3 regions of the Mesorhizobium australicum WSM2073 genome follow, and region 2 is predicted to be linked to each of the others. Evidence: predicted binding sites of a transcription regulator. Region 2 holds the regulator's gene; each other region holds the start of a gene.
The links. The regulator PhoB, encoded in region 2, activates phosphate uptake and scavenging genes when phosphate is short. The targets are predictions, from matches to a motif close to TGTCATNNANCTGTCAT.

Region 1 (9,589 bases), 1.6 Mb from region 2:
CAACGACTATCGCAAGAAGACCAATATCCGCGCCTCCAGCGTCTATCAGCTGACCGGCAACCTCTCTGGCGGCAACCAGCAGAAGGTGGTGCTGTCGAAATGGCTGTTCGCCGACCCGGAAGTCCTGATCCTCGATGAGCCGACGCGCGGCATCGACGTCGGCGCCAAGTACGAAATCTATACAATCATCGCTCGCCTTGCTGCCGAGGGCAAAGCGATCATCGTCATCTCGTCTGAAATGCCGGAATTGCTCGGCATCACCGACAGAATCTATGTCATGAACGAAGGACGCATCGTCGGCGAGATGGCGGCAAGCGACGCCAGCCAGGAAAAAATCATGCGCGCCATTGTTCGCGGAGAAGGAAAAGCATCATGAGCACAGACAGCGCTCCCGCACCTCAAAGCGGCACCGCCGAGGACGTCAAGCAGGGTCCTCGCGTCGCCGTCTCGGCGCTGACGACGAACCTGCGCGAATACGGCCTGATCATCGCGCTGATCGTCATCATGCTGTTCTTCCAGTACACGACGTCGGGAACGCTGTTCAAACCGGTCAACCTCAGCAACCTGGTGCAGCAGAACTCGTTCATCATCGTGATGGCGCTCGGCATGCTGCTGGTCATCGTCGCCGGCTACATCGATCTCAGCGTAGGATCGGTCGCCGGCTTCATCGGCGCGCTTGCCGCCATGATGATGGTCATCTGGCCGCTTGGCATATTCAGCAATCCGCTCGTTGTCTCGATCGTCTGCCTCATCGTCGGCGGGTTGATCGGTGGCGCGCAAGGGTACTGGATCGCCTATCACCGCATACCAAGCTTCATCGTGACGCTCGCCGGCATGCTGATCTTCCGCGGCATCTGCCAGGCGCTGCTTGGCGGCGGCTCCTCGGTCGGCCCGCTTCCCGACAGTTTCAAGGCGCTGAGTTCCGGTTTCATCCCCGATGTGATCGGCCCGCTGACCCTGATCCCGCCGACGGTGAACGCGGCCGGCAAGACCGTTTTGGGCAGTGGCCTGACGCTTCACATGACGACAGTCGTGCTGGGCCTGATCGCGGTGCTCGCCTACGCCTATTTCGGCTTCAGGACGCGACGCAAGCGCGAACTCCACGGTTATGAGGCCGAGCCTTTCACCCTGTTCGTCATCAAGACCCTGGTCGGCAGCGCGCTGGCGCTCTTCCTGGTCTTCCAGTTCGCGACCTATCGGGGCCTGCCGATCGTGCTGCTGGTGATGGGCGTGCTGATCTCGCTGTTCGTCTTCGTCACCAAGCGCATGACCATCGGCCGCCGCATCTACGCCATGGGAGGCAACGCCAAGGCGGCGCAACTGTCGGGCATCAACACCGAAAGGCTGACGCTCTGGGTGTTCGTCAATATGGGCGTTCTGTCGGCGCTCGGCGGGCTGATCATCGCCGCACGTCTCGGCCAGGCCGTGCCGGCGGCCGGCCTCGGCAGCGAGCTCGACGTGATCGCGGCCGTCTTCATCGGCGGCGCCTCGGCGATGGGCGGCGTCGGCCAGGTCATCGGCGCGGTGGTCGGCGGCTTCATCATGGGCGTGATGAACAACGGCATGTCGATCATGGGCGTCAATGTCGACTGGCAGCAGGTGGTCAAGGGCCTGGTGCTGCTCGGGGCCGTGATCTTCGACGTCTACAACAAGAACAAGGCTTGAGGGCCGGGGGCGAGGACTAGGAGGCATACGGGTTCTAGATCGCGGGGCTGCCGGCAGCCCGTCGGCACCAAGAAGTCCGGGGAAGGACCAGGCTCGCGAACGCAATCCGGACGAAGCGTTTCAACCGTGGCGCGTTTCCGCGCCGCGCCGGTTAGGATTTGCCCATCGGCAGCCGGATACAGATAAATGAGAGAGGACTGATCATGCTGATCTCGCAGATTCTCGACGACGCCGAGACGATCCGTGTCGTTGCCCGCAGCGGCGGGAAGACCCGGATCATCAACGGGGCGCGCAGCGTCTATTCGCTGGCGATGGAGGCTGCCCGCACCGGCGTCGGCCTGGCCGCCCTGATCGAACGCAAGGGGCTTGGCGAGACGATCGATCTCGACGCCGCCTACAAGCGGGGGCGCCTGCTGTCGCCGATCAACCACCCCGACCCGGCGCATCTGCACTTGACCGGCACCGGGCTGACGCATCTGGGGTCGGCCGCGACGCGCGATTCCATGCACAAGAAGCTCAGCACCGACGGCGAGGAGCAACTCACCGATTCCATGAAGATGTTCCGCATGGGACTGGAAGGCGGCAAGCCCGCGAAAGGCCAGGTCGGCGTGCAGCCGGAATGGTTCTACAAGGGGAACGGCACCATGGCAGTCGCGCCTGGCGCGGCGCTCATGTCACCGGCCTTTGCCAAGGATGCCGGCGAGGAACCAGAGGTCGCCGGGATCTATGTCATCGGCGATGACGGGGCGCCATTCCGCGTCGGCTTCACCTTGTCGAACGAATTCTCGGACCATGTGACCGAGCGCGTCAACTATCTCTTCCTAGCCCATTCCAAGCTGCGCAATGCCTCCTTCGGCCCGGAGATCCTGATCGGAGACCTGCCTTCGGACATCCGCGGCACGTCGCGTATCCTGCGCGACGGCAAGGCATTGTGGGAGAAACCCTTCCTGTCGGGTGAAACGAACATGTCCCACACCATCGCCAATCTCGAACACCACCACTTCAAATATTCGGCCTTCCGCCAGCCTGGCGACGTGCATGTGCATATGTTCGGCACCGCGACGCTATCCTTCGCCGACGGCATCAAGACGGAGGCCGGCGACGTGTTCGAGATCGAGGCCGGGGACTTCGGACTGCCGCTGCGCAACCCGCTCGAGATCGAAAAGCCGGTGAAGGTGTCGGTGAAGGCGCTTTGAAGCCATGAGCGCGTGATTCCCCTCTCGTGGGGAATGGCTGGCAAGCCAGAGCGGGGCGCTGTCCCGCCGATCTAGCAATAGGTTCCAGTCACGCCTTCGGCTCTCAACAGATCGCGGGATGAATGAGGGCAGCAACCCTTCGCGTCCGCTCTGCCCTGCCGGGCTTCTCTTCCACAAGGCCCCTCGTGGGGGGATCGGCAGCTTCGACCTTAGCGCACGGCGCGGAAATGCTTCGACAGCTTCAGGCCCTGCGCCTGGTAGTTCGAGCCGAGATCGGTGCCGTAGAGCGCCTGCGGTCGCTTCAGCATATGCTCGTAGACCAGCCGGCCGACGATCTGGCCGTGGTCGAGAATGAACGGCACTTCGTGGCTGCGTACTTCGAGCACCGCCCGGCTGCCGGTGCCGCCGGCCGCCGAATGGCCGAAACCCGGATCGAAAAAGCCGGCATAGTGGACACGAAACTCGCCGACCAGCGGATCGAATGGCGTCATCTCGGCGGCGTAGAGCGGCGGCACATGCACCGCCTCCTGGCTGACGAGGATGTAGAATTCGTCGGGATCGAGCACCAGTTCGCCGGCGCGGCTCTTGTGGATCGGCTCCCAGAAGTCGAGGACATCCTGCGCAGCGCGCTTGTCGACATCGACGAGGCCGGTGTGGTGCTTGCCACGATAGCCGACCAGCCCATCCTTGTCGCCATTGAGGTCGATCGACAGCGCGATGCCGCCGCCGGAAATGTTCGGTGGCTCCGTGGCGACCAGCATCTCGGCACGATGCAGTTCATGCAACTCGGCTTCCGAGAGCAGCGCGTTGCCGGTGCGAAAGCGGATTTGAGACAGGCGCGAACCCGTGCGCGCGATGATCGGAAAGGTGCGCGGGCTGACCTCGAGATAGAGCGGACCGTTGTAGCCGGCGGCGATCTTATCGAACTCGTGGCCCCGATCGGTCATGACGCGGGTGAAGATGTCGAGCCGCCCGGTCGAGCTCTTCGGATTTGCCGAGGCCGAAATGTCAGCCGGCAGGGCCAGACTTTCGAGCAGCGGCACAATATAGACGCAGCCGGTTTCGAGGACCGCGCCTTCGGTCAGACTGATCTCGTGCAGTTGCAGCCGATCGAGCTTTTCCGACACCTTGTGGTTGGGACCGGGCAGGAACGAGGCGCGAACCCGCCAGGCCCTTTCGCCCAATCTGAGATCAAGGCTTGCCGGCTGGATCTGGTCGGCATCGAGCGCGCGCGGCGACTTCAGCGCGCCGGACCGGAACAGCGCCGAAATGTCCTGATCGGGAAGAATGCCTGTCTGCCGCAAAGTCTGGCTCCGCCCCAAGACTGGTCTCTTTCGTTGCAGGTTCTTGTTTGTTGCAGGATCTTGCCGCAAAACCGCCGGGCACTTCTGCGGAACCTGCCTTGGTACAAACGTCTTAATGAAGCCGGCAATTGACGCAAGCGTGGCGCGGGTCTAAAGGGTCGTTATCCCGTGGTGATTTGGCCGGTCGGCTTGCAGCCACGTTAAACAAGTCGCTAAAGGACCGTCGGGCCGCAAGGCCGTATGGACCGGTTGCGACTTTCGCGGCCGGTTTTTTTGTGTCTGGAACAAAGCGATGAGCACCAAGAAGCGCAACTGGAAACCTCAGACGGCACTCGTGCATGGCGGAACCCTGCGTTCCGGCTTCGGCGAAACCTCCGAGGCGATGTACCTGACCCAGGGTTATGTCTATCAGACGGCGCAGGCCGCCGAGGCCCGCTTCAAGGGCGAAGAGCCTGGTTTCATCTATTCGCGCTACGCCAACCCGACCGTCGACATGTTCGAAAAGCGCATGTGCGCGCTTGAAGGCGCCGAAGACGCGCGCGCCACGGCGTCGGGCATGGCGGCGGTGACGGCTGCCCTTCTGTGCAGCGTCAAGGCCGGCGACCACATCGTGGCCGCGCGCGCGCTGTTCGGCTCCTGCCGCTGGGTGGTCGAGACGCTGGCGCCGCGCTATGGCATCGAGGCGACCTTGGTCGACGGCACCGAGATCGCCAATTGGGAAAAGGCGGTCAGGCCGAACACCAAGCTGTTCTTCCTGGAAAGCCCGACCAACCCGACGCTCGAGGTCGTCGACATCGCCGCCGTCGCCTCGCTTGCCAATTCGATCGGCGCGCGGCTGGTCGTCGACAATGTCTTTGCCACGCCGCTGCAACAGAAGCCGTTGCAGCTTGGTGCGCACATCGTCGTCTACTCGGCCACGAAGCACATTGACGGCCAGGGCCGCTGCCTGGGCGGCGTCATCTTGTCGGACAAGAAGTGGATTGACGAGAACCTGCACGACTATTTCCGCCACACCGGTCCCAGCCTGTCGCCGTTCAACGCCTGGACGCTGCTGAAGGGCCTGGAAACCTTGCCGCTGCGCGTGCGCCAGCAGACCGAGAGCGCCGGCAGGATCGCCGACTTCCTGGCCGGGCAGCCGCAGATCGCCCGCGTCATCTATCCCGGCCGCGCCGACCACCCGCAGGCCGATATCGTCAAGAAGCAGATGTCGGGTGGCTCGACGCTGATCTGCCTCGACGTCAAGGGCGGCAAGCCGGCGGCCTTCGCCCTGCAGAACGCCCTCGACATCGTGCTGATCTCGAACAATCTGGGCGATGCCAAGAGCCTGATCACCCATCCGGCGACGACCACCCACAAGAACCTCAGCGACGAGGCCCGCGCCGAACTCGGCATCGGGCCCGGTACGCTCAGGCTGTCGGTCGGCCTGGAGGATACGGACGACCTGCTGGAAGATATCGCGCAAGCCTTGAAGGCCGCCAAATAGGTTTCGTCCAGGCAGCGTCGTCAGCAGCGATCAAGCGCTCGATGGCGTCTCCTCCAGTTCCGCCGTCTTGGTGCGGATGGTCATGGCGTTGCCGCGCCAGTCGACGGCGCCGCCGAGCCAGCCGCGCGCCCAGATGGCCGGGAGCATGACGTCCCGCGCGACCGTCGCCGCGATCATGCCCGTCGAGACGTGCCAACCCTTGGCCAGGGCCAGAGCGCATTCCGGAAGATAGAATGCCGCCAGCACGGCAATCGCGGTTGCCCAGAGGCTGACGCCGGCGCTCGCCGCGGCAATCAGCGCAAGAGCCAGCGGGACCGCCGCACCAGTCAGGATCTCGGGCGCGAAGAACAGCGGGAAGGTGACGCGACGCAGGCGCGCCCAGCGGGCCTGGCGCGACCAGATCTCGCCAAACGTGCGCTGGCCGAGCGGCTGCTCGAAGGGCGCCGCAACGAGGTTGACACGCAGGCCGAGGCCGTTCACCAGCTTGGTTGCGGCGGCGTCCTCGGCGATCTCGGCGGCCAGCGCGCGTATGCCGCCATTGGCGTCCAGCATCGGCTTGTTCCACAGCATGCTCTTGCCCTGGGCGAAGCCGAGGCCGAGCGCCGCACCGGCATACTGCCAGCGGGCCTGCAATGTGTTGAGGAAGGCGCATTCGACGTCGGCCCAGAAACCATCTGGCCTGGAGCCGATCGGCGTCGAGCAGACAAGGCCGGTACCGTGCTGCCACGCCGCCATCATGTGCTCGACATAGTCCCTCGGCATCAGAACGTTGGAATCGGCAAGAATGATCCAGTCGTGGCGCGCCGCTTCCCAGCCTTTGACGCAATTGTTGAGCTTTGGATTGGCACTGACACGGTCGTCGCCGATCAACAGCCGGGCCGGCACCTGCGGAACCCGGGCAATCGCCCTGTTTATCAGTTTGACCACCGGGTCGTCGGCATGGGCGACGCAGAAGATCAGTTCGTAGCGCGGCCAGTCGAGCGCGAAGGCGCGTTCCAGCGTCTCATGTGTGAATGGCTCGACGCCGCGCGACGGGACGACAATCGACACCGCCGGCGATCTGCCCGCCGGCGGGGCAATCGTGGTGCGCCGTTTCAGCTGTGAAGCGGCAAGCAGGATGCTGGCAGCGTTCGAGAGGATGAGTGCGGTCGAAAGCGAGGCGGATATGAGAGTGAGTTCCATCGAGATCTGGTCACTCCGGAAGTCGGCCCGCGTCGCGGCCGTTTTCAACAGTTCGACAGAGGGCCGAGTCGCCCGGTTCGCGCACACCACCATTGTCGTGTGTCACTTAAATGACATTCTTTGCCGGCACCTGCGTTTCAATCCCAGGCGCGACAAGACGCGCACGTTGACCTGCTCACCGCGAGCGTCGAAAGTCGTCGGATTGTTTTGGAGCCGCTCATGTACCGCGCCGTGACGCGCAACATCGAAGTGCAGGTCAGGCCGTTCTATCTGGAGGATCGTTCAAATCCCCAAGAGAACCGCTACGTCTGGGGCTATCAGATAACGATCGACAACCAGTCTGACGAGTTCGTGCAGCTTCTGTCGCGCTATTGGCACATCACCGATGGTGCCGGCCGGGTCGAGGAGGTGCGCGGGCCGGGCGTTGTCGGCGACCAGCCGGAACTCAATCCCGGCGACAGCTATCAGTACACGTCCGGCTGCCCGCTCTCGACACCCTCCGGGATCATGGTCGGACGCTACACGATGCGCAACAAGCGCGGCGAGACGTTCGACATCGCCATCCCGGCCTTCTCGCTCGATCTGCCGGGGACAAGGCGCACGGTGAACTGAGCGCCGACGGTCGCGCCGCCCCTCAGCCGCCCTTCGGGCACCTTCTCCCCGCGGAACGAGGAGAAGGAAAGGCTTTACTGAGCCGCAAACTCGGCCGGATCGAAGTCGTACTGCGTCGAGCAGAATTCGCAGGCGACATGGATGCCGCCATCCTCTGTGCTGTCCTTGATCTCCTGCGCTGAGAAGCCTTCGAGGATGCCACGGATCTTGTCGCGGGAGCATGAGCACTGGTCGGCCACGGGAACGCCGCCGAAGACGCGCACGCCATGCTCGTGGAACAGACGATACAGCAGCCGCTCGGCGCCTATGGTCGGGTCGATCAATTCGGTCGGCTCGATGGTGCCGAGCAAGGCCAGGAGTTCCTGCCAGGAATTATCGGCCGGATTGTGGACTTCCTCGCGCGGATCGCCGTCCCCACCCGGCAGGTCCGGAATGCGCATGCGCTCGGGCGATTGCGGCAGGAACTGCGCCAGGATGCCGCCGGCGCGCCATTGCTCGCGCGCGCCGCCGATCCCGGGCGTCAGCAGCTTGGCGACCGAGAGCCTGATATCGGTCGGGATCTGTTCCGACTGACGGAAATAGGTGCGCGCCGCGTCTTCCAGCGTTTCGCCGTCGAGCTGGACGATGCCTTGGTAGCGCTGGGTATGGGCGCCCTGGTCGATGGTCAGCGCCAGCACGCCGCTGCCAAGCAGCGTCTGCTGGGACGTCTCGCCTGCCGCGACCAGTGCTTCGAGCCGATCCGCATCGAAGCGTGCATAGGCGCGCAGTGCCGAGGGCGTGGAGAAGTCCGCGACCAGCATGTCTACAGGCCCGTCGGTACGGGTCTGCAGGATGAACTTGCCTTCGAATTTGAGCGAGGTGCCGAGCAGAACGGTCAGCACGCAGGCTTCCGCCAGCAGGCGGGCGACCGGCTCGGGATAATCGTGGCGGCCAAGGATGGCGTCGAGCATCGGCCCAAGCTGGACCGTGCGGCCGCGCACGTCGAGCGGACCGACCTCGAAGGGAACGACGTGATCGTCGCCGGCGTAGCCGAACTCGCCGAGTTTGGGGTGATGTTCAGTCACTTGATGGCTTTCCAACATGACAAAGCTCCAGGGCGCGGCCATGCGGCCCTGGTGGGCACATGCGTCCAAACGCGCTTGATTTGCGTGATGCGGCGCAGATAGGCATCGCGCCGCCGCAGATCAAGCGCCTGGGCATTTCTGGCGCCTGGGCATTTCGGGCGCCCAAGACACTTCAAGCCCCAAGACACTTCAAGCACCAAGACACTTCAAGCACCGAGGCACCAGGCAAGCACTGCCTTCTGGGCATGGAGCCGGTTCTCGGCCTCGTCGAAGACCACCGAATGCGGCCCGTCGATGACCTCGTCGGTCACTTCCTCGCCGCGATGGGCCGGCAGGCAGTGCATGAACAATGCATCCGGCTTGGCCTTGGCCATCAGCGCCGCGTTGACCTGATAGGGCGAGAAGACATTGTGCCCGCGAGCACGGTGTTCCTGTCCCATCGATACCCAGCAATCGGTGACGATGCAGTCGGCCTGGTCGACGGCTTCCTCGGGCGAGCGGGTGAAATGCAGCTTGCCGCCATGCGCCTTGGACCAGTCGATATGCTTCTGCGCCGGTTCGCTGCCTTCGGGCACGGCGACGTTGAGATTGAAGCGGAACCGTGCCGAGGCTTCGAGCAGCGAGTGCAGCACATTGTTGCCGTCGCCGGTCCAGGCAATCGTCTTGCCGGCCACCGGACCGCGATGCTCCTCGAAGGTCATGATGTCGGCCATCAGCTGGCAGGGATGGGTGTCGTCGGTCAGCCCGTTGATCACCGGAACGGTGGCATTCTCGGTCAGCTCCAGCAGCCGCTCATGCGAAGTGGTGCGGATCATGATCGCATCGACGTAGCGCGACAGCACCTTGGCGGTGTCGGCGATTGTCTCGGAGCGGCCGAGCTGCATCTCGGTGCCGGTCAGCATGATGGTCTCGCCGCCGAGCTGGCGCATGCCGACGTCGAAAGAAACGCGCGTGCGCGTCGACGGCTTGTCGAAGATCATGGCCAGCACCTTGCCTTCGAGCGGCTTGGTCCGCTCGCCGGCCTTGAGACGCGCCTTTCGCGTCACCGCATCATCCAGCATGAAGCGCAAATCGCCTTCGGAA
Region 2 (9,589 bases):
ATCGCCGTTGCGTGCGTCGAACAGGGCCTGTGTCGAGCGCAGCAGCGACAGGTGCAGGTCGATGCGGCTCTCGATCCGGTTGAGGGCGTCATCGGCCGCCCCTTCGAACTTGATACGGGCGGCTTCCTGCGTCGCGAAATAAGCGAACCCCGCCATGGTCATGCTGATCAGTGCAACGGCAATGAACGCGACGATTGGAAAAAGCTTCTTCAACGGATGATGCGGTCCATGAGCAAAACAGGACCTTTTATGGGCAAGTCGCCGGGCCAACACAATGGTCAGGCCACACCATCGTGATCACTGGCATATCACGTGACCGGCAACGGGGCGTGCCCGAAGCGGCCTGACCGGCCTCAGGCGGCGATCTTCAGCGCGCCCGGCCCCGGTATGGCACCTGGAGGACATTTGCCCAGGATGATCATCCCAAGCACCTCGTCCTGCGTGACGTCAGTCGTGCGGGCGGTACCGACCACCTGGCCATTCTTCATCACGCAGACACGGTCGGCCAGCTCGAAGACGTCGTGGATGTCGTGGCTGATCAGGAAGATGCCGATGCCATCGGATTTGAGCTGCCTGACCAACTCGCCGACCTGGGCGGTTTCCTGGGGCCCAAGTGCCGCCGTCGGCTCGTCCATGATCAGGATGCGGGCATTGAACAGGATCGCGCGGGCGATCGCCACCGATTGCCGCTGACCGCCTGACAGCTTGATCACCGGCTCCTTGAAGCGCTGGAAGCGGGGATTGAGCCGCCCCATCACCTTGCGCGCCTCGGCCTCCATGGCGACGTCGTCGAGCGTGCCCCAGGCGGTCATCAGTTCGCGGCCGAGGAACAGGTTGGCGGCGGCATCGACATTGTCGGCCAGCGCCAGCGTCTGGTAGATCGTCTCGATACCGTATTTCTTGGCGTCGCGCGGGTTGGAAATCGCTGCCTCCTCGCCATTGACGAAGATCTGGCCCGCATCGCGCTTGTAGGCGCCGGACAGGATCTTGATCAGCGTCGACTTGCCGGCGCCGTTGTGGCCGAGCAGTGCCACGACCTCGCCGGGGAAAAGATCGATCGAGGCGTCGTCGACGGCGCGGATGCCGCCGAAGGCGATCGAGATGTTGCGCATGTCGACCAGCGGCGTGCCAGTGGGCGCAGTTGTGAGGGCCCTTACGGGAGCGGTTTTGTCAGCCATGGTCGTATCCCTAAACCCGCTTGCGATAGACGGTGTCGAGCCAGACGGCGATGACCAGCACGGCGCCGACGACGATGCTTTGCAACGGCGAATCGACACCGAGCAGCACCATGCCCGACTGCAGCGACTGCATCAGCAATGCACCGAGCATGGCGCCGATGATGGTTCCCGAGCCGCCGGCAAGCGAGGTGCCGCCGATGACGGCCGCGGCAATGACCAGCAGCTCATCCAATGTTCCCAGCACATTGGTGGACGAGTTCTGCCGGGCCGACGAAATGGCGGCGGCGATCGTGGCCAGCACGCCCATGATCATGAACACCTTCATGGTGATCCAGCGCGTGTTGATGCCGGCGAGATTGGCCGCTTCCGGATTGCCGCCGATAGCAAAGACATAACGGCCGAAACGGGTGCGGTTGGTGATGAAGGTCATGACCAGACCGACGGCGACCGCCATCAGCACCGGTATGGCGATGCCGTGGGCGATGAACAGCCCGCCCTCCGGCACGGTGATGTTGTTGGCGGCCGCGTACCGGTTCACGATCCCGATCGGCCATGGATAGGAGTTGGCTAGCCAGACCGCGCCCATGATGACGGCGCAGGTGACGACGCCGAGCAGCGTCTCGGCCCAGATCGGCCGCAGGGGGAAGCGGAAGCGCTTGCGCTGGACCCGCCCGTTGAACAGCGCGAACACGACGGCCAGGCAGGCGACGATGCCGACGACCCAGCTCCAGGTGGCGCCGATCGATCCGGCCGGTCCGCCGCCCATAAGCTGGAACGTGGCGTCGAGCGGTGCCACCGTCTGGCCTGACGTGACCCACCAGGCGGCGCCGCGCCAGACCAGCAGGCCACCCAGCGTGACGATGAAGGCCGGCACTTCGAGATAGGCGATGACGAAGCCCTGGAAGGCGCCGATCAAAAGCCCGAGCGCCAGACCGATGACCAGTGCCAGGACCCAGATCCATGGGTTGCCGAGTTCAAGTCCTACGAACCGAACCAGGAAATGTACCTGCGCAAAGCCCATGACCATGCCGATCAAGCCCTCGGCGGAACCGACGGACAGGTCGATGTTGCGCATGACGATGACCAGCACCATGCCGCAGGCCATGATGGCGACCGCGGACGTCTGCACCGACAGGTTCCACAGATTGCGTGGCGTGAGGAACGTGCGGCTGTCGAAATCGAGCGGATTGACACCAAGACGCAGGCTCGAAATCACATGCAGCGCGACCCAGATCAGCAGCAGCGCGCCGATCATGCCGAGCATGCGGGTATCGATCTCGGTCGCCTTCAGGAAACGCGCGACCGCGCCGAGTTCCGACGCACGCGCCGTATCGGCCTGCGAGGTTGAGGTCGTGTCGGTCATGATGTCCTCCCAGCGGCTTGCCGTCTGACGCGGAGCCGGACCAGAGCCCAGAAGTTAGCCGCCAGCGGCGGAAACACAAATCTTGTCGGGAAAACGCCGCGGCTTGGAAGCAATTCCAGGAAAAGTGCGTAAAGGGTTTTTGTCCGGAATTGCGAAGACAAGGAAATTGGAACGGTCAGTGTTCAGAACACTGACCGTTCCACGCCGCGGCGTTTCCGACTTTTCAGGCGATCAAGCTCAGTTGCAGGCCGCGACGCTGCCCGCGGCAACGCCCGTGCAGACTTCGTCCTTCTTGATCCAGCCGGCGTCGATGACGAGGTTGAGATTGTCCTTGGTGATGGCCACCGGGGTCAGGAACAGCGACTTGACGGTGTTGCCGCCAGGCGTCGTGAAGTCCTTCACGCCGGCGATGTCGGTCATCTTCTTGCCGTCGGCGAGTTGCGAGGCGATCTCGGCGGCGTTCTTGCCGAGTTCGCGCGCGTCCTTCCACACCGACACGGTCTGGGTGCCGAGCGCGATGCGGTTGAGCGCGGCGTGGTCGCCGTCCTGGCCGGAGACCGGCACGGTGCCGGCGAGCCCCTGCGCCGTCAGCGCCGCGACGACGCCGCCGGCGGTGCCGTCATTGGCGGCGACCACGGCGTCGACCTTGTTGTCGTTGGCGGTGAGGAACTGTTCCATGTTCTTCTGGGCGTTGGCGGGCAGCCAGCCGTCCGTATAGGCTTCGCCGACATTCTTGATCTTGCCGCTGTCTATGGCCGCCTTCAGCACTTCCATCGAGCCCGAGAACAGGAAGTCGGCATTCGGATCGGCGCCGGAGCCCTTGATGAAGACGTAATTGCCCTCAGGCTTCACCTTGAACACTTCGCGGGCCTGCATGCGGCCAACTTCCTTGTTGTCGAAGGTCAGGTAGAAGACGTCCTTGTTCTCGATCAGGCGGTCATAGCCGACGACCGGAATGCCCTCGTCGAGCGCCTTCTGTACCGCCGGGCCGATGGCCGACGCGTCCTGCGCCAGGATGATCAGCGAATTGGCACCCTGCGAAATCAGGCTCTCGACATCGGTCAGCTGCTTGCCAGGATTGGACTGCGCATCGGCGGAAATGTACTTGTCGCCCGCGGCCTCGATCGCCTTCTTCATGGCGGCCTCGTCGGTCTTCCAGCGCTCCTCCTGGAAGTTGGACCACGACACGCCGATAACCTTGCCCTTCGCCTGCGCGACCGACGCCAGCGTCAGCGACATGGCGACACCCGCCAGAATGGCGACTGTGAATCTCTTCATGATATCCTCCCTGCGCCGCGTGTGGCGCGACCAAACTGGCCCTAAGGCCGGCACAAAGGCTCTAATTTTTTCGAGCCTCGAAAAAACACTGGTCCATCGCCGGAACACTGTCAACATCGATTCTGACGGATTTTGAGGTGCCGGAAGCCTTTTTTCGAGCCCCGCAATAAATAATGACAGCCCCAGCCGCTTCTGCCAGTATTCGACCCGTTGCCGGAGGTGTTCGAGGGGGCGTCAAGAACCGCGGCGACGGGGAGGAAATCATGTCGGTCGGAATCCGCCACGACGATCTGCGCCGGCGCAACCGCGCAATGGTGATTGGAGCCGTGCGCCGGGGTGGCCAGCCCTCGCGCACCGAGATCGCCGCCACCACCGCCCTGAGCCACTCGACCATATCGGCGATATCAGCCGACCTGATCGGCGAAGGTATCCTGAGCGAAGGCAAGCCGAACGAGGCCGGCTCACTGAAACGCGGCCGGCCGCAGGTGGGCCTTTGTCTCAACCCCGAGGCCGCGGCGGTCATGACCGTGGTGCTGTCGCTGAATTTCCTCTCCGTCGCCGTCATCGACTACGCCGGCCAGGTGATATCGGAGGAGCAACGCCGGCTGGACACGCTGACCATGTCGCGCGAGGCGCTGATCGGCGAATGCGTGGCCATCGTCCGACGCCGCCTCGAGGATCCCGACCTCGATGTCGCCAGCATTGCCCGCATCGCGCTGGCGATCCAGGGCATCACCGACACCGAGGCGCGCGCCATGCTGTGGTCGCCGATCACGCCGCAGACGGACATTGCCTTCGCCGATATACTCGAAGCCGAATTCGGCATCCCCGCCACCATGGAGAACGACTGCAACATGATGGCTGTGGCGCTGCGCTGGCGCGACCCCGAGCGCTACCGCGACGACTTCATCGCCATCCTGCTCTCGCACGGCATCGGCATGGGCCTGGTGCTGAAGGGCGAGCTGTTCACCGGCACCCATTCCTCAGGCGGCGAGTTCGGCCACATGATCCATCGCCCCGGCGGCGCGCTCTGCCGCTGCGGGCGGCGCGGCTGCGTCGAGGCCTATGCCGGCAACTATGCCATCTGGCGTAATGCAGGACAGATGGGTGAGGACGCCAAACCGGTCGACGTCAGCGACGCCGACATGCGCGCATTGGCGGCCACGGCGCGCGAAAGAGACGGACCGGAGCGCGAGGCCTATCGCAAGGCCGGCGAGGCGCTGGGCTATGGCCTTGGCAGCTTGTTCGCGCTGATCGATCCGGCGCCGGTTGCGATGGTCGGCGTCAGCGCCGCCGCCTTCGATCTGATCGAGCCGGCCTTGCGTGAGGCCATCGCCCAGACCGCCGGCGGCCAGCATTCGACGTCGATTTCCTTCGATACAGAGCTGAACGAATTGCCGCTGATCCGCGAGGGCTGCGCCATGCGCGCGCTCACCTTCGTCGACCAGGAGATCTTCGCGCCGGGCGTGCAGGTGAGATCCGGCAAGAACGTGGCCTGATCTCAATCCTCGCGGATTGCGTAGCCCGCGCCACGGATGGTGCGTATCACATCGGGCATGCGGCCATTGTTGACCGCCTTGCGCAGGCGGCCGACATGCACATCCACGGTGCGCTCGTCGATGTAGATCGTCTCGCCCCAGACATTGTCGAGCAACTGGCTGCGCGAGAACACGCGGCCGGGATGGCGCATCATGAATTCGAGCAGCCTGAACTCGGTCGGTCCGAGCCGGATCTCGCTCTTCTTGCGATAGACCCGGTGCGATTCGCGGTCGAGCACGATGTCGCCGACCTTGAGCACGCTGGACAGCACTTCCGGTTTGGCGCGGCGCAGCAGCGCCTTGACCCGGGCCATGAATTCCGGCGTCGAGAACGGCTTGACCAGATAGTCGTCGGCGCCGGTCGAGAGGCCGCGCACGCGATCGCTCTCCTCGCCGCGCGCCGTCAGCATGATGATCGGCAATCGCTCCGTCTCGGGCCGCATGCGCAGGCGCCGACAGAGTTCGATGCCGGAAACCGCCGGCACCATCCAGTCGAGCACCAGCAGGTCGGGCACGTTTTCCTGGAGGCGTATCTCGGCTTCGTCGCCGCGTGTCACCACCTCGACCTGGTAACCCTCGGACTCCAGGTTGTAGCGGAGGAGCACGCCCAGCGGCTCCTCGTCCTCCACCACCATGATGCGTGGCGCGATCATCGATCGATCATCCCTGCCGTCAAGCCGCCGGCACCGACATCGCCGTCTCGTCCTGCTTCGGACGGTTGGCGGGCAGTTGCGTGCCGGTCAGCACATAATACGCATTCTCGGCGATGTTGGTCACGTGGTCGCCAATGCGTTCGAGATTCTTGGCGCAGAACAAAAGATGCGTGCAAGCCGTGATGTTGCGGGGATCCTCCATCATGTAGGTCAGGAGTTCGCGGAAGACCGAAGTGTATTTGACGTCGATGCGTTCGTCGTCATTCCTGAGCTTGGCGAGGGCGGCGGCATCGCCGGCCGCATATTCCTCGACGACGCCCTGCACCTGGATCAGCACCAGCTGCGCCATGGAGTCGATGGAATGCGACAAGTCGCGCGGCGTGGCGGTGAGGCCGACCGAGCCGACGCGCTTGGCGATGTTCTTGGCAAGGTCGCCGATGCGTTCGAGATCGCCCGCCATGCGGATCGAGCCGACGACATGACGCAGATCGTCGGCCATCGGCTGGCGCTTGGCGATCAGGGTAATGGCGCGATCATCGAGTTCGCGCTGGCGCGCGTCCATGATGGCGTCGTCGGAGACGACGCGCTGTGCCAGCGCGTTGTCGGAATTCAGCAGCGCCTTGGTGGCGCCGCCGACCATCGTGCCGGCGAGATCGCCCATGTCGCTGATCAGCCTGCTGATCTGCCCGAGATCCTCGTCGAAGGCTGCGACTGTGTGTTCGGCCATGATCCTGGTCCTCGTATGCGTGAGATCAGCCGAAGCGGCCGGTGATATAGTCCTGCGTGCGCTTCTCGCGAGGCGACGTGAAGATCTTCTCGGTCTTGTCGAATTCGACCAGCTCGCCCAGATACATGAAAGCCGTCTGCTTCGAGACGCGCGCGGCCTGCTGCATGTTGTGGGTGACGATGACGATCGTGTAGTCGGCCTGCAACTCGTCGATCAATTCCTCGATCTTGGCGGTCGACAATGGGTCGAGCGCCGAGGCCGGCTCGTCGAGCAGGATGACCTCCGGCTTGACCGCCACGGTGCGGGCGATGCAAAGCCGCTGCTGCTGGCCGCCCGACAGGCTGAGGCCGCTGGCGTTGAGCTTGTCCTTGACCTCGTTCCACAGCGCGGCGCGTTTCAACGCCTGCTCGACACGGCCGTCCATCTCGGCCTTGCCGATCTTCTCATAGAGCCTGACGCCGAAGGCGATATTCTCATAGATCGACATCGGGAACGGCGTCGGCTTCTGGAACACCATGCCGATCTTGGTGCGCAACAGGTTGAGGTCCTGCGAGCGGTCGAGAACGTTCTGGCCGTCGAGCAGCACCTGACCCTCGGCGGTCTGCTTGGGGTAGAGCTCGTAGATGCGGTTGAAGACGCGCAGCAGCGTCGACTTTCCGCAACCCGACGGTCCGATGAAGGCCGTCACGCTGCGCTCGGGCAGCGACAAGGTGATGTCCTTCAGCGCCTTCGACTGGCCGTAGTAGAAATTGAGGTTCTTGACCTCGATCTTCGCCTTGGCGGCTGCCTCGGCGGCAATCGTCATGTCTGGAGACAACATCTGGCTCATTTGTCCTCTCTGCGTCCGGTCAGGCTGCGCGCAAAGATGCTGAGCGCGAGAACCGTCAATGTGATTATGAGTGCGCCGGTCCACGCCAGTTGCTGCCACTCCTCGTAAGGGCTGAGAGCGAACTGGAAGATGGTCACCGGCAGGCTGGCCATCGGCGCATTGAGATTGCTCGACCAGAACTGGTTGTTGAGCGCTGTGAAGAGTAGCGGCGCCGTCTCGCCGGAAATGCGGGCAATGGCCAGCAATATGCCGGTGACGATGCCGGACATCGCCGCGCGGTAGGCCACCGAACGAATCACCACCCAGCGCGGCGCGCCAATCGCCGTGCCGGCCTCGCGCAAAGCGTTCGGCACAAGGTTGAGCATGTCCTCGGTGGTACGCACCACGACGGGAATGACCAGGATGGCCAGTGCCACGGCACCGGCGATGGCCGAGAAATGCCCCATCGGCCGCACCATCAATTCGTAGACGAACAGGCCGATGATGATTGAGGGCGCCGACAGCAGGATGTCGTTGATAAAGCGCACCACGGTGGTGAGCTTCGAAAAGCGGCCATATTCGGCCATGTAGGTGCCGGCCAGCACGCCGATCGGCGTGCCGACGACGATGCCGATAATGGTCATCACGATGCTGCCGTAGATGGCGTTGAGCAGGCCACCGGCATCACCGGGCGGCGGGGTCATTTCCGTGAACACTGAGAGCGAAACGCCCGACAGGCCCTTATAGAGCAGCGCGCCGAGGATCAGTGCCAGCCAGGCAAGGCCGATGCCGGCGGCGATGACGCAGAGCGTCATCATCACACCGTTCTTGCGCTTGCGGCTCTGGTGAAGCGATGCGGCTGTCGACATCGGTCAGACTCCGGTACGGGCATCGATGCGCATCAGCATGTAGCGGGCGATGGCAAGGATGAGGAAGGTGATGACGAACAGGATCAGACCGAGCGCCACCAACGAGGAGGTGTAGAGATCGCCGACGGCTTCGGTGAATTCGTTGGCGATGGTTGCCGAGATCGTCGTTGCCGGCGCGAACAGCGAGGCGCTGATCCGGTGGGCGTTGCCGATGACGAAGGTGACCGCCATGGTTTCACCGAGTGCACGGCCGAGCGCAAGCATGACGCCGCCCATGATGCCGATGCGGGTGTAGGGGACGACGACCCGGCGTGTTACCTCCCAGGTCGTGCAGCCAATGCCGTAGGCGGACTCCTTCAGCACCGGCGGCACCGTGTCGAACACATCCTTGGTGATCGAGGTGATGAAAGGCAGGATCATGATGGCCAGGATCATCGCCGAGGTCAGCAGGCCGATGCCATAAGGAGGCCCGGCGAACAGGCTGTTAAGGCCGGGAATGCCGTGGAACACGTTGATGATGAAAGGTTGCACTGTCGTCTGCAGGAACGGTGCCAGCACGAACAGGCCCCAGATACCGTAGATGATCGAAGGAATGCCGGCCAGCAGTTCCACCGCCATGCCGATCGGGCGCCGAAGCGGACGCGGGCAAAGCTCGGTAAGAAAAATGGCGATGCCGATGCCGAGCGGCACAGCGATCAGGATGGCGATGGCCGAAGTGATGATGGTGCCATAGATCGGCGCCAGGGCGCCGAATTTCTCGGTGACGGGATTCCAGCTCTCGGTGGTCAGAAAGGAGAAGCCGAAGGTCGACAGTGCCTGCCAGGAACCGGCGAACAGCGAGACGGCGACGCCGCCGAGCAGCACCAGCACGAGAATGGCGGCGGCGCGGGTCAGCCCATGGAAGATCGAATCGGTCAACGCGAACCGTCTGACGGTGGCGTCGCGTGAACCTCGAACGGCTGGCAAGGCTTCGTGGGCAGCGCTCATGTCAAGCTCGGCTCTTTGTGTTGAACGAAAAGGAGCGCCGCGGGGCGGCGCTCCTCCAGAAAGATATTACTCGCCGGCGTAGACGGGCTTGCCGTCGGCCTTGATGTCGGCCTTCCACGAAGCCTTGATCAGGTCGACGACGCTATCGGGGATCGACACATAGTCGAGCGCCTTGGCGGTTTCCTTGC
Region 3 (9,589 bases), 1.8 Mb from region 2:
GTCGACCTTGTCTATTCTGTCGATCAGCGTGCCCATGCCCAGCGCGTTGAAGTACTCGTAAGAGCCGCCGCCAAGCTTGTGATAGGGATTGTTGGCGTCGCGCTGGCGGTTGAAGGTGTAGAGCACGTCGTCCGCGTCGAAGTCGCGCGTGGGCGAAAAATGCTCGTTCGACTGAAACTTCACGCCGTGCCTGAGATGGAAAGTGTAGGCCTTGCCATCCGACGAGACATCCCAGCTTTCGGCGAGCGCCGGGCCGACCTCGGTGGTGCCCGGCTTGAACTCGACCAGCCGGTTGAAGATCGTCTTGGCGGCGGCGTCCATGGTGGAATCGGCGATGCCGATCGCCGGGTTGAAGGTCTCGGGATTGGCTTCCGAGCAATAGACCAGCGTCTTGGCGTAGGCCTGTCCGCCGAGAAGGACGGATGAGGCCAGAACGGACGTGGCCAGGAGGGACGTGGCCAGAAGGGACGGGGCAAGCACCGCGCGCAGAGATTTCATCGCAAACGCTCCTGATGACACTTCGGGGTTGAGGGAAGGAACTTCATGGCGTCGTCGCCGGGGTAAGGAAGCGATCGGGCGCCAGCGCCCCAGCGGTGACGCCGAGTGCGGTGACGTCGTCGGGCAGGGGCTCGCCGCGCATCAGCGCCGCGCTCAGCCTGGCCAGCGTCAGCGACACCTGAAAACCGTAGCCACCTTGGCCGCCGAGCCAGAAGAAGCCGGGCAGGCGCGGGTCGAAGCCGGCGACCGGCGTGCGGTCGGGAGCGAAGGTACGCAGGCCCGCCCACGGCGTCGACGGGCGGCCGATGCGCATAGACGTCGCCTGTTCGATGCGGTCGACGGCGATGGCGACGTCGATATCCTCGGGATACGCATCGCAAGGCTCGGAATCCGTCTCGTCGGCGAGCGAACCGATCAATCTGCCGGCATCGGGCTTGAAGTAGAACTGCTCGTGCAGGTCGACCACCAGCGGCCAGCCGGCGATGTCCAACCCGGCGGGCGGATCGAACAGGAAGGCGGTGCGCCGTTTCGGCTGGAAGCCGAGGCCCGGGAGTCTCACCATGCCGGCGACGACATCGACCCAGGCGCCGGCGGCGTTGACGATGATGTCAGCCGAGTAGACGCCGGCGCTTGTTTCAACCCTAAAAGCGCTGCCGTCGCGTGAGATGGCGCGGACCTCCTCGCCGGTGCGGATGGTGCCGCCGCCGGCTTTGAGCTTGGACGCGCAGGTCGCAAGCATCTTGTCCGTGTCGACATCCACCGCGTCCGGCTCATAGACGCCGCCGCATGTGGCTTGCTGGGCAATGACCGGAACCAGCGCGTGGAGCTCGGCCGCCGAGAGGCGGCGCACTGATGGCACCAGCGCCTGCAAATCACGAGCCAGCTTGTCGATGGCGGCATCGTCACCGGTCCATCCGACATGCAGCGCGCCACGCCGGTGGGCGACGAAACCGCCCTCGACGATTGCCTGCCGGCTGGCCAGCGTCAGCCCGCGCACGAGGCGGTTGCCGTAGGTCTCGGTGAACAGAGCGGCGGAGCGTCCGCTGGCGTGGTAGCCAAGATGCGGCTCGCGCTCGATGACGGTGACTTCGGCCCAGCCCGCCACCTCGGCGGCAAGCGAGAGGCCGGCAATGCCGCCGCCGATGACGACAATCTCTTGGAAGGACTTTGACTGCATTCATCAGTCGTAAAAATAATTTCGTATCCAGTCAATATTTAGCGTATAAGAAAATTTCGGTGTTGTTGATGGCTGCGGGGAGTTCGACTACCTAGGGTGGAGCGGCGCGATCCCGCGCCTTGGAGCTGGCAATGTCGGAGCAACCCAATCTCGGTGATTGTCTGCGGGCTTTGAGAAAAACCCATGGCTGGACCTTGCAGGAGGTCAGCGCGCTCACCGGCGTCGCGGTGTCGACGCTGTCCAAGGTCGAGAACGACCAGATGTCGCTGACCTACGACAAGCTGCTGCAGATCTGCGAGGGGCTCGGCATCCATGTGACGGAACTGCTCAGCGGCGACCGCAAGCAGCCGGCAGCGCGCACCCGCCGCTCGGTCACCTCGCAGTCCAACACGCTGCGCCAGCTGACCCGAAATTATGACTACCGGTATCTCGCCACCGACCTGGTGCGCAAGCGCATGGTGCCGATTCACGCCTATGCGCGCGCCCGCACGCCGCAAGAATTCGGCCCGCTGACCAGGCATGCCGGCGAGGAATTCCTGATCGTGCTCAAGGGCGAGATCGAACTGCATACCGACCAGTACGCGCCGGTGCGGCTGAAAGCGGGCGAGAGCGTCTACATCGATTCCACCATGGGCCACGCCTATCTATCGGTGGGCGAGGGCGACGCCGAGATGCTGTGCGTCTGCTCCGGCGACGAGCCCGACATGGAAGGCACGCTGCTGAGCGAGCTGGAGACGGTTGAAGGATAGGGCGCAGCTCACCGCGCAAGTTTTCTGCAGCTCGATTCAGGCTTTCTCGTTCGAACTGCGCGGCGAAACCGGCTATAGGACCGCTGAAACCGTAGCTCCCGCCAATCTGAAAAGGAAATCCGATGAGTGTAGAAAAGATAGCCGTCATCGTGGCCGGCGGCAGCGGCATGGGGGCGGCGGCGGCCAAACGGCTGGCGGCGGATGGTTTCAAGGTCGCCATCCTGTCCTCGTCCGGCAAGGGCGAGGCGCTGGCCAAGGAGCTTGGCGGGCTCGGCGTCACCGGCTCCAACCAGTCGAACGACGATCTGCAGCGGCTCGCCGACCTGACCCTGGAGCGCTATGGCCGCATCGACGTGCTGGTCAACAGCGGCGGCCATGGACCGCGCGCGCCGATCCTGGAGATCACGGACGAGCAGTGGCACACCGGCATGGACGTCTACCTGATGAACGTCATCCGGCCGGTGCGCATCGTGGCGCCGCAGATGGTCAAGCAGAAGGGCGGCGCCATCATCAACATCTCGACGGCCTGGGTAGCAGAACCGAACGCGATGTTCCCGACGTCGGCCGTGTTCCGCGCCGGCCTTGCCGCCTACACCAAGATTTTCGCCAACACCTACGCGGCCGACAATGTGCGCATGAACAACGTGCTGCCCGGCTGGATCGACAGCCTGCCCGCCACCGAAGAGCGCCGCGACAACGTGCCGATGCAGCGCTATGGCACATCAGAGGAGATCGCCGCGACGATCGCGTTTTTGGCGTCGGACGGGGCAGGGTATATTACCGGGCAGAATATCCGCGTGGATGGGGGTGTGATCCGGGCGCTGTGAGGGGCGGCTGGCGGCGATCCCATACCTCTCAGATTAGCCGAAGCCCTCCCTCCCTTCGTCATCCTAGGGCGTAGCAAGGAGCGAAGCGACGCCGCGCAGACCCTAGGATCCATGCCGCGACGTGGGCCGAAAAAATACGGCGAACGAGGATAGTCCCCGGACGGGTGGCGGTTACCGTCAACGCATGACCGGCTATGTTTACATGACAGCGAGCCAGAAGGGCGGCACCATCTACATCGGTGTCACCAACGATCTCGGTCGCCGCATGCCGGAGCACAAATCCGGCGAAGGTTCGCGCTTCACCAGGCGCTACGGTGTGCAGCGGTTGGTCTGGTACGAGGAACATTTCGACATTCGTGACGCCATTCAACGCGAGAAATCGCTGAAGCGCTGGTCGCGACAATGGAAGATCGAACTGATCGAGAAGACCAATCCGGAATGGTTCGAGCTGTTTCGCGGAACAGGTTGGTCGCGGTTTGATGGCGTTTCGTCGGAGGTTGGAGCCAGGTTCGGCACAGTTTTTACCCGTCGCAAGCGTCGCGGCATCCTAGGTTCTGCGCCGCGTCGCTTCGCTCCTTGCTCCGCCCTAGGATGACGAAGCGAGGGAGGGCTTCGGCTAATCCCCACGTCAACTAGCAACCCTTACGACGGCTTCCCAGTTCACTGCGACCGCTTCGCCACCTGATCCGCATCCGTCAGCGTCTGCAGAAACGCCACGATGTCGTCGATCTCGGCATCGTTGAGCGCCGGCTTGTCGCCGGGTTTCTTGCCGTCGAAGGGCGGGTCTTGATTCAGGTTCGACCAGTAAGCCTTTGGTAAATCGTCATATTTGTCGACGGTACCGTAAGCGTTTTTCGGGTACCAGCGGCCGGGGTCGGTGTCGCGACTGGCGTAGAAGGCCACCGCTTCGCGCAGCGTGTGGAAATATCCGTTGTGGAAGAAGCTCTTGCGCAGCGCCACGTTGCGCAGGCTCGGTGTCTTGAACAGGCCGCAATAGTCGGTGCGGCCACGGAAATCGGTGCGCAGGGGACCGCACAGGCCGAGATCGACATAGGCCGGGTCGGCGTTGGCCGGGATGGCCGGATTGCGCGGCACGGCGATGGCGATGAGGCCGAAATCGGTGAACTGCGGCGGCTCACCGTCATTGGCCGGTTCGCTGAGGTGGCAGGAGGCGCAATTGCCTTTCGCCTCGTCCTCGAACAGGGCGCGGCCATGCAGTTCCCGCGCCGATAGCGTCGCCTTGCCGGCGAGGAAGGCGTCGTAGCGGCTGGAATAGGGGTAGAAGTCGACCGCGCTCTGCTCGAATGTGCCGAGCGCCTCGGCGGCGGCGTCGAAGGCATCGCCCGGGCGGTCGAAGACATCGTTGCCGAAGGTTGCCTTGAACTCGTCGGCATAGGCTGACTTGCGCAAGGCGGCGGAGACGGCTGCTTCATCCTTGTTTGCCATCTCGAACGGCGAGAGCAGGGGGATTTTAGCCTGGTCCCCACCGTGATCGGCGCGGCCGTCCCAGGTCAGGCCGCCGGTCGGGCCATTGTCGACGCTCTCGTCGCCCTCGTCCTCGGAATCGTGGGAATGCTCGGTGAAGGCGGGCGCCGCCTCGAGGTAGCGCAGCGACGGCACCGCGCGCACGCCGGACTGGTCGAGGTTCGGGCCGCCCATTTCGACCGGTGTGGCCGAGGCCGGACCGAAGGCATGGCGCGGATCGTGGCAGGAGGAACAGGCCTGTTTTCCCGACGCCGAGAGCGCCGGGTCGAAGAACATCTTTCGCCCCAAGGCAGTCAGCGCCTCGGCGCGTGCGAAGGCTTGCGCACGCGACAGCGGACCGGGATGGACGCCGTCCGACCCCGCCGTATTCGCGGGCGCGGCAAAGCCAAAGGTCGAGATCGCGGCACTCGCGATCACCAGGCTTTTCCATCGTCTCGTCATCATGGGGCACGGTCCGCTTTGGCCCGGAAATAAGAACGCAGTGCAACGGATTGATGACCGGTCCCAGTGCTCACGAAACCGTGTTCGCCGCGGCGGCGGATGTCACAAAGGTGACAAGGCCTCCACGTTAGCTGCCTATGGTTCCCGCGCCGTAGCCCCATAGCCCATAGCCCATAGCCCATAGCCCTATAGCCCCATAGCCACAGTCAAGCCACGAGGTCTTCCCATGACGAGGCTCAAGTTCCTCACTTCCTTCTGTCTGGCCGGTTCGGCCTTGTTTCCCCTTGCGGCCGCCAATGCCGCCCCTCCCGGCTTCGACAAGATCGACACCGTCGTCGTCATCTATGCGGAGAACCGCAGCTTCGATAATCTTTATGGTGGCTTCCCCGGCGCCAATGGGCTGGCCAATGTCTCGGCCGACCAGGCGCGCCAGCTCGATCGCGATGGCAAGCCGCTGACCGAACTGCCCCCGGCCTGGGGTGGGCTGACCGGAAAGGGCGTCACGCCCGTGGTGACGGAGGCGCAGACCGCGCATCTGGCCAACGCCGCCTTCGCCATCGACGATCCCAAAGGCTTCAACGAAGGCACCAATGTCATCACCCACGATTTGTGGCACCGTTTCTACCAGGAGCAGATGCAGATCGACGGCGGCAAGAACGATAAATTCGTCGCCTGGGCCGATTCCGGCGGGCTGGTCATGGGCCATTATGACGGCTCGAGCCTGCCGATGTGGCAGGTGGCGAAGAAATATGTGCTGGCCGACAATTTCTTCCAGGGCGCCTTTGGCGGCTCCTTCCTCAACCATTTCCAGCTCGCCTGCGCCTGTACGCCGGTCTATCCGCATGCCGACACGAGTCCGATCAAGGGCCAGATCGCCGTGGTCGAGGCCGACGGAACGACCTTGAAGGTGGCCGACAATTCGCCGCCGTCGGCGATGGGCGGCGTGCCGAAATTCGTCAATGACGGCGCCATCACGCCCGATTTTTACGCCGTCAACACCATGCAGCCGCCCTATCAGCCGAGCGCCAACAAGCCTGCCGAGGGCGGCGACAAGGCGCTGGCCGATCCGGCCGCGCCCACCACGCTGCCGCCGCAGCACGACATCACCATCGGCGATCTCTTGTCGCTGAAGGGGGTCGACTGGGCCTGGTACGCCGGCGCCTGGCAGGCTACCCTCGACGGCAAGAACGCCACGCCGGTGCCGAACTTCCAGTTCCACCACCAGCCGTTCAACTATTTCGCCGCCTACGCGCCCGGCACGGCAGCGCGCACCGAGCATCTCAGGGATGGCGGCCTGGATGGCGCCGCGTTCATCAAGGCGATCGACGACGGCAAGCTGCCGCAGGTCGCCTTCTACAAGCCGCAGGGCAATCTCAACGAGCACTCAGGCTATGCCGACGTGACATCGGGCGATCGGCATCTGGCCGACCTCGTCGCGCATCTGGAGAAGAGCCCGCAATGGAGTCACATGCTGGTCGTCGTCACCTATGACGAGAATGGCGGCTTCTGGGATCACGTCGCGCCGCCCAAGGCCGACCGCTGGGGCCCGGGCAACCGCATCCCGGCCTTCATCGTCTCGCCCTATGCCAGGATGGGCACGGTCGACCACACGCAATACGATACGACGTCGATCCTGCGCTTCATCACCGCGCGCTACGATCTGCCGGTGCTGACGGGCATCGTCGCCCGCGACAAGGCGCTGGCCGCCAATGGCGAGCCGCCGATGGGGGATTTGTCAGCCGCGCTGGATCTGAGCCGATAGGGAGCGGGCGAAACGCCGATACGCCGCCGCGCCGCAGCGCGCGGTGGCCTTCTCAGCCGCCATTCACAAGCGCCAGAATGAGCTTTTGCAGATTGCCGCCCTGGCCGAGTTCGATGCGGTCGAAATCGCGGCTTGCCTGCCGCTGCGCCTGCGAAAGGGCGGACAGGCGTTTGGTCATCTCGACCCGGATCTTGCTGCATTTGGGATCGTCGGGAACGGTGAGGCCGACCGTCGCCGCCTCGATCTTGCGCGCCATGTCGACAATGGTCGCGCCATGCACCTTTTCGTGGGCGCTGACGCCTGCGAGGAAAACCTCCCAGTTCTTCTGGATGGCGGACGGCAGCGGCGAGGAGGGGCTTGGCAAGGTGTAGGTGATGATGAGCTTTGGCTTGGCCGAGACCAGCACGCAGGCTCCGGCACGCGGCTGATAATCCCTGGTCCAGGTCAGCTTGAAATTGGTGTGGGCGATGGCGCGGGTAATGCCGACATTCGGCCCGTTCTCGCCGATCGACCGGTAGAGCTCGAGCCCGGACTGGCCTGAAATGGCGTAGGTCTCGACCTTCTCGACAGGCTTCCACTCGGCATGCGCCGCAAGCGGGAAGGCCACCAGGGCGGCGGTCGGAAGATACAGGCGAACACAGGCTCTCAACACTGCTCTCTCCGAGGCGCGCGGCCCTGCCGTTCAGGCAACGCTATTCAACGGCTTTTCCTATATGCTGCCGGCGGGCGCTGCAAATGGCCCGGAGGGGGAAGTCATGAGAAGAAATCTCGTTGCCGCCGCTGCCCTGGCGGCGGTGCTTGGCGCGCAATCGGCCTTCGCGGCATCCTGCGGCGGCTGGAGCGCCAAGATGGAGGAAGACGAGGGCGGCAGCGTGCTGACCGCTTCGGTCTGCGGCGGGCCGAAGGGCGACGCCTATCTGATGCTCAATTGCTACGACAAACCGGTGCTGAGCTACGATTTGGGCGCCATGGGCCAACAACTGGAGCCGGGCATCAGCGGCGCTTTCGACTTCAAGGTCGACGGCAAGACGGTGACGAAGACCCTGCAGCTGGAGGCGATGTACAATTATTTCGTGGCCGATCTGGAGAAGGGGGACCCGCTGCTCGACCTATTGCGGTCCAAGGGGGACGTGTCGGTCAGCGCTGCCAAATATGGTTCGATCAGTTTTGCGCTGAAGGGTTCCAGTGGGGCAATCGGCAAGGTGCTGGCGCAGTGCGGCAAGGCCAAGCCGGCGGAGGACGGGGATTGAACCTCGAGAGGTTGCGCGCCCCTCGTTGTCCTACCGCCCATTGATCTCCATTCTATTAGCGGCTTGCCGCCAGTGCCGGGCGGCCGTATCTCACGTCCATGACCGACATCCAATTCCGCAAGGCGCAAGCCTCCGACCTGCCAGCCATCGTCGCCATGCTCGCCGACGATCCGCTGGGTGCCGCCCGCGAAGACGCCTCGTTGCCGTTGGCGCAGGGCTATATCGATGCCTTTGACGCCATCGATGCCGATCCCAATCAGCTGCTTGCCGTGGCCGTGGATGGCGCGGAGGTAATCGGCACCCTGCAGATCAGCTTCCTTGCCGGTATTTCGCGCAAGGGCGGCTGGCGCGGGCAGATCGAGGCGGTTCGCGTTGTCAGCGGCAGGCGCTCCGACGGCGTCGGCAAGAAGATGTTCGAATGGGCGATCGACGAGTGCCGGGCGCGGGGCTGCGGCCTTGTGCAGCTCACCACCGACAAGGGGCGAGCGGATGCGCACCGCTTCTATGAAGGGCTCGGCTTCAGTGCCAGCCATATTGGTTACAAGAAGAGCCTTTAGCGGAAACCCGCGCCGGTTCGGGCCTGGCGGTGACTGGCGTATAGCGGAAGCCCTTCAGGCACTATTCAAATCGCCTGGCAAAGCGGGTATAGGTCAGTCAGGTTGACCTATTGTAAAAAGCGTCCGGGGAGGCGTGTCGTGACCCTTTTGAACCTTTTGGCCTCGCGCTCATCGCGCATGAAGGCCTCCGAAATCCGCGAGCTGTTGAAGCTGCTCGACCAGCCCGACATCATCTCCTTCGCCGGCGGCATTCCCGATCCGTCGCTGTTTCCGGCGGACGCCATCCGCGATGCCTATGCCGACGTGCTCGGCGGCCCGGAAGCGGGGGCAGCACTGCAATACCAGGTTTCGGAAGGCTATCTGCCGCTGCGGCGCTGGCTCGCCGGGCAAATGGGCAAGCTCGGCGTGGCCTGCGACGAGGCCAACATCTTCATCACTTCCGGCTCGCAGCAGGCGCTGGATTACCTCGGCAAGCTGTTCCTGTCGCCAGGCGATACCGCGCTGGTGACATGGCCGACCTATCTCGGCGCGCTGCAGGCCTTCAACGCCTACGAGCCGCGCTACGACCGGCTGCGGCCCGAGGGCGGCAACATGACGCCCGATGCCTACCACACTGCCGCCGCCGCTCATGGCGGCAAGGTGAAATTCGCCTATCTGGTGCCCGATTTCGCCAACCCGACCGGCAACACGCTGGACCGAAAGCAGCGCGAGGCAGTGCTCGACCTTGCCGGCGAGCTCGACATCGCCGTCATCGAGGATGCCGCCTACCGGGCGCTGCGCTATGACGGCGAGGGTGTGCCGCCGATCCTGGCGCTCGACTGCATCAGGTCCGGCGGCATCGAC

Region 1: MESAU_RS29270 (ceramide glucosyltransferase) is a predicted target of PhoB. The motif match lies at 6,930-6,946, and genes of this name have one in related genera.
Region 3: MESAU_RS15660 (acid phosphatase) is a predicted target of PhoB. The motif match lies at 5,277-5,293, and genes of this name have one in related genera.

What each region holds. Positions count from the first base shown of each region.
Region 1 covers NC_019973.1:6,132,679-6,142,267, forward strand. Annotated here, with positions in the region: gene mmsA (multiple monosaccharide ABC transporter ATP-binding protein) at 1-376, shown strand, start outside; gene mmsB (multiple monosaccharide ABC transporter permease) at 373-1,665, shown strand; gene araD1 (AraD1 family protein) at 1,869-2,861, shown strand; gene MESAU_RS29260 (2'-deoxycytidine 5'-triphosphate deaminase) at 3,071-4,165, opposite strand; SAM riboswitch at 4,324-4,401, shown strand; gene MESAU_RS29265 (O-succinylhomoserine sulfhydrylase) at 4,458-5,648, shown strand; gene MESAU_RS29270 (ceramide glucosyltransferase) at 5,679-6,830, opposite strand; gene apaG (Co2+/Mg2+ efflux protein ApaG) at 7,050-7,442, shown strand; gene MESAU_RS29280 (Hsp33 family molecular chaperone) at 7,517-8,548, opposite strand; gene argF (ornithine carbamoyltransferase) at 8,713-9,589, opposite strand, start outside.
Region 2 covers NC_019973.1:1,494,923-1,504,511, reverse strand. Annotated here, with positions in the region: gene MESAU_RS07185 (CHASE domain-containing protein) at 1-213, opposite strand, end outside; gene MESAU_RS07180 (ATP-binding cassette domain-containing protein) at 354-1,178, opposite strand; gene MESAU_RS07175 (sugar ABC transporter permease) at 1,189-2,541, opposite strand; gene xylF (D-xylose ABC transporter substrate-binding protein) at 2,779-3,819, opposite strand; gene MESAU_RS07165 (ROK family protein) at 4,083-5,318, shown strand; gene phoB (phosphate regulon transcriptional regulator PhoB) at 5,321-6,010, opposite strand; gene phoU (phosphate signaling complex protein PhoU) at 6,030-6,737, opposite strand; gene pstB (phosphate ABC transporter ATP-binding protein PstB) at 6,763-7,566, opposite strand; gene pstA (phosphate ABC transporter permease PstA) at 7,563-8,414, opposite strand; gene pstC (phosphate ABC transporter permease subunit PstC) at 8,418-9,401, opposite strand; gene pstS (phosphate ABC transporter substrate-binding protein PstS) at 9,468-9,589, opposite strand, start outside.
Region 3 covers NC_019973.1:3,262,911-3,272,499, forward strand. Annotated here, with positions in the region: gene MESAU_RS15630 (ABC transporter substrate-binding protein) at 1-498, opposite strand, end outside; gene MESAU_RS15635 (NAD(P)/FAD-dependent oxidoreductase) at 542-1,675, opposite strand; gene MESAU_RS15640 (helix-turn-helix domain-containing protein) at 1,807-2,424, shown strand; gene MESAU_RS15645 (SDR family oxidoreductase) at 2,547-3,251, shown strand; partial or broken gene MESAU_RS15650 (GIY-YIG nuclease family protein) at 3,436-3,720, shown strand; gene MESAU_RS15655 (cytochrome-c peroxidase) at 3,912-5,180, opposite strand; gene MESAU_RS15660 (acid phosphatase) at 5,404-6,939, shown strand; gene MESAU_RS15665 (DUF922 domain-containing Zn-dependent protease) at 6,992-7,588, opposite strand; gene MESAU_RS15670 (hypothetical protein) at 7,695-8,189, shown strand; gene MESAU_RS15675 (GNAT family N-acetyltransferase) at 8,288-8,746, shown strand; gene MESAU_RS15680 (aminotransferase-like domain-containing protein) at 8,924-9,589, shown strand, end outside.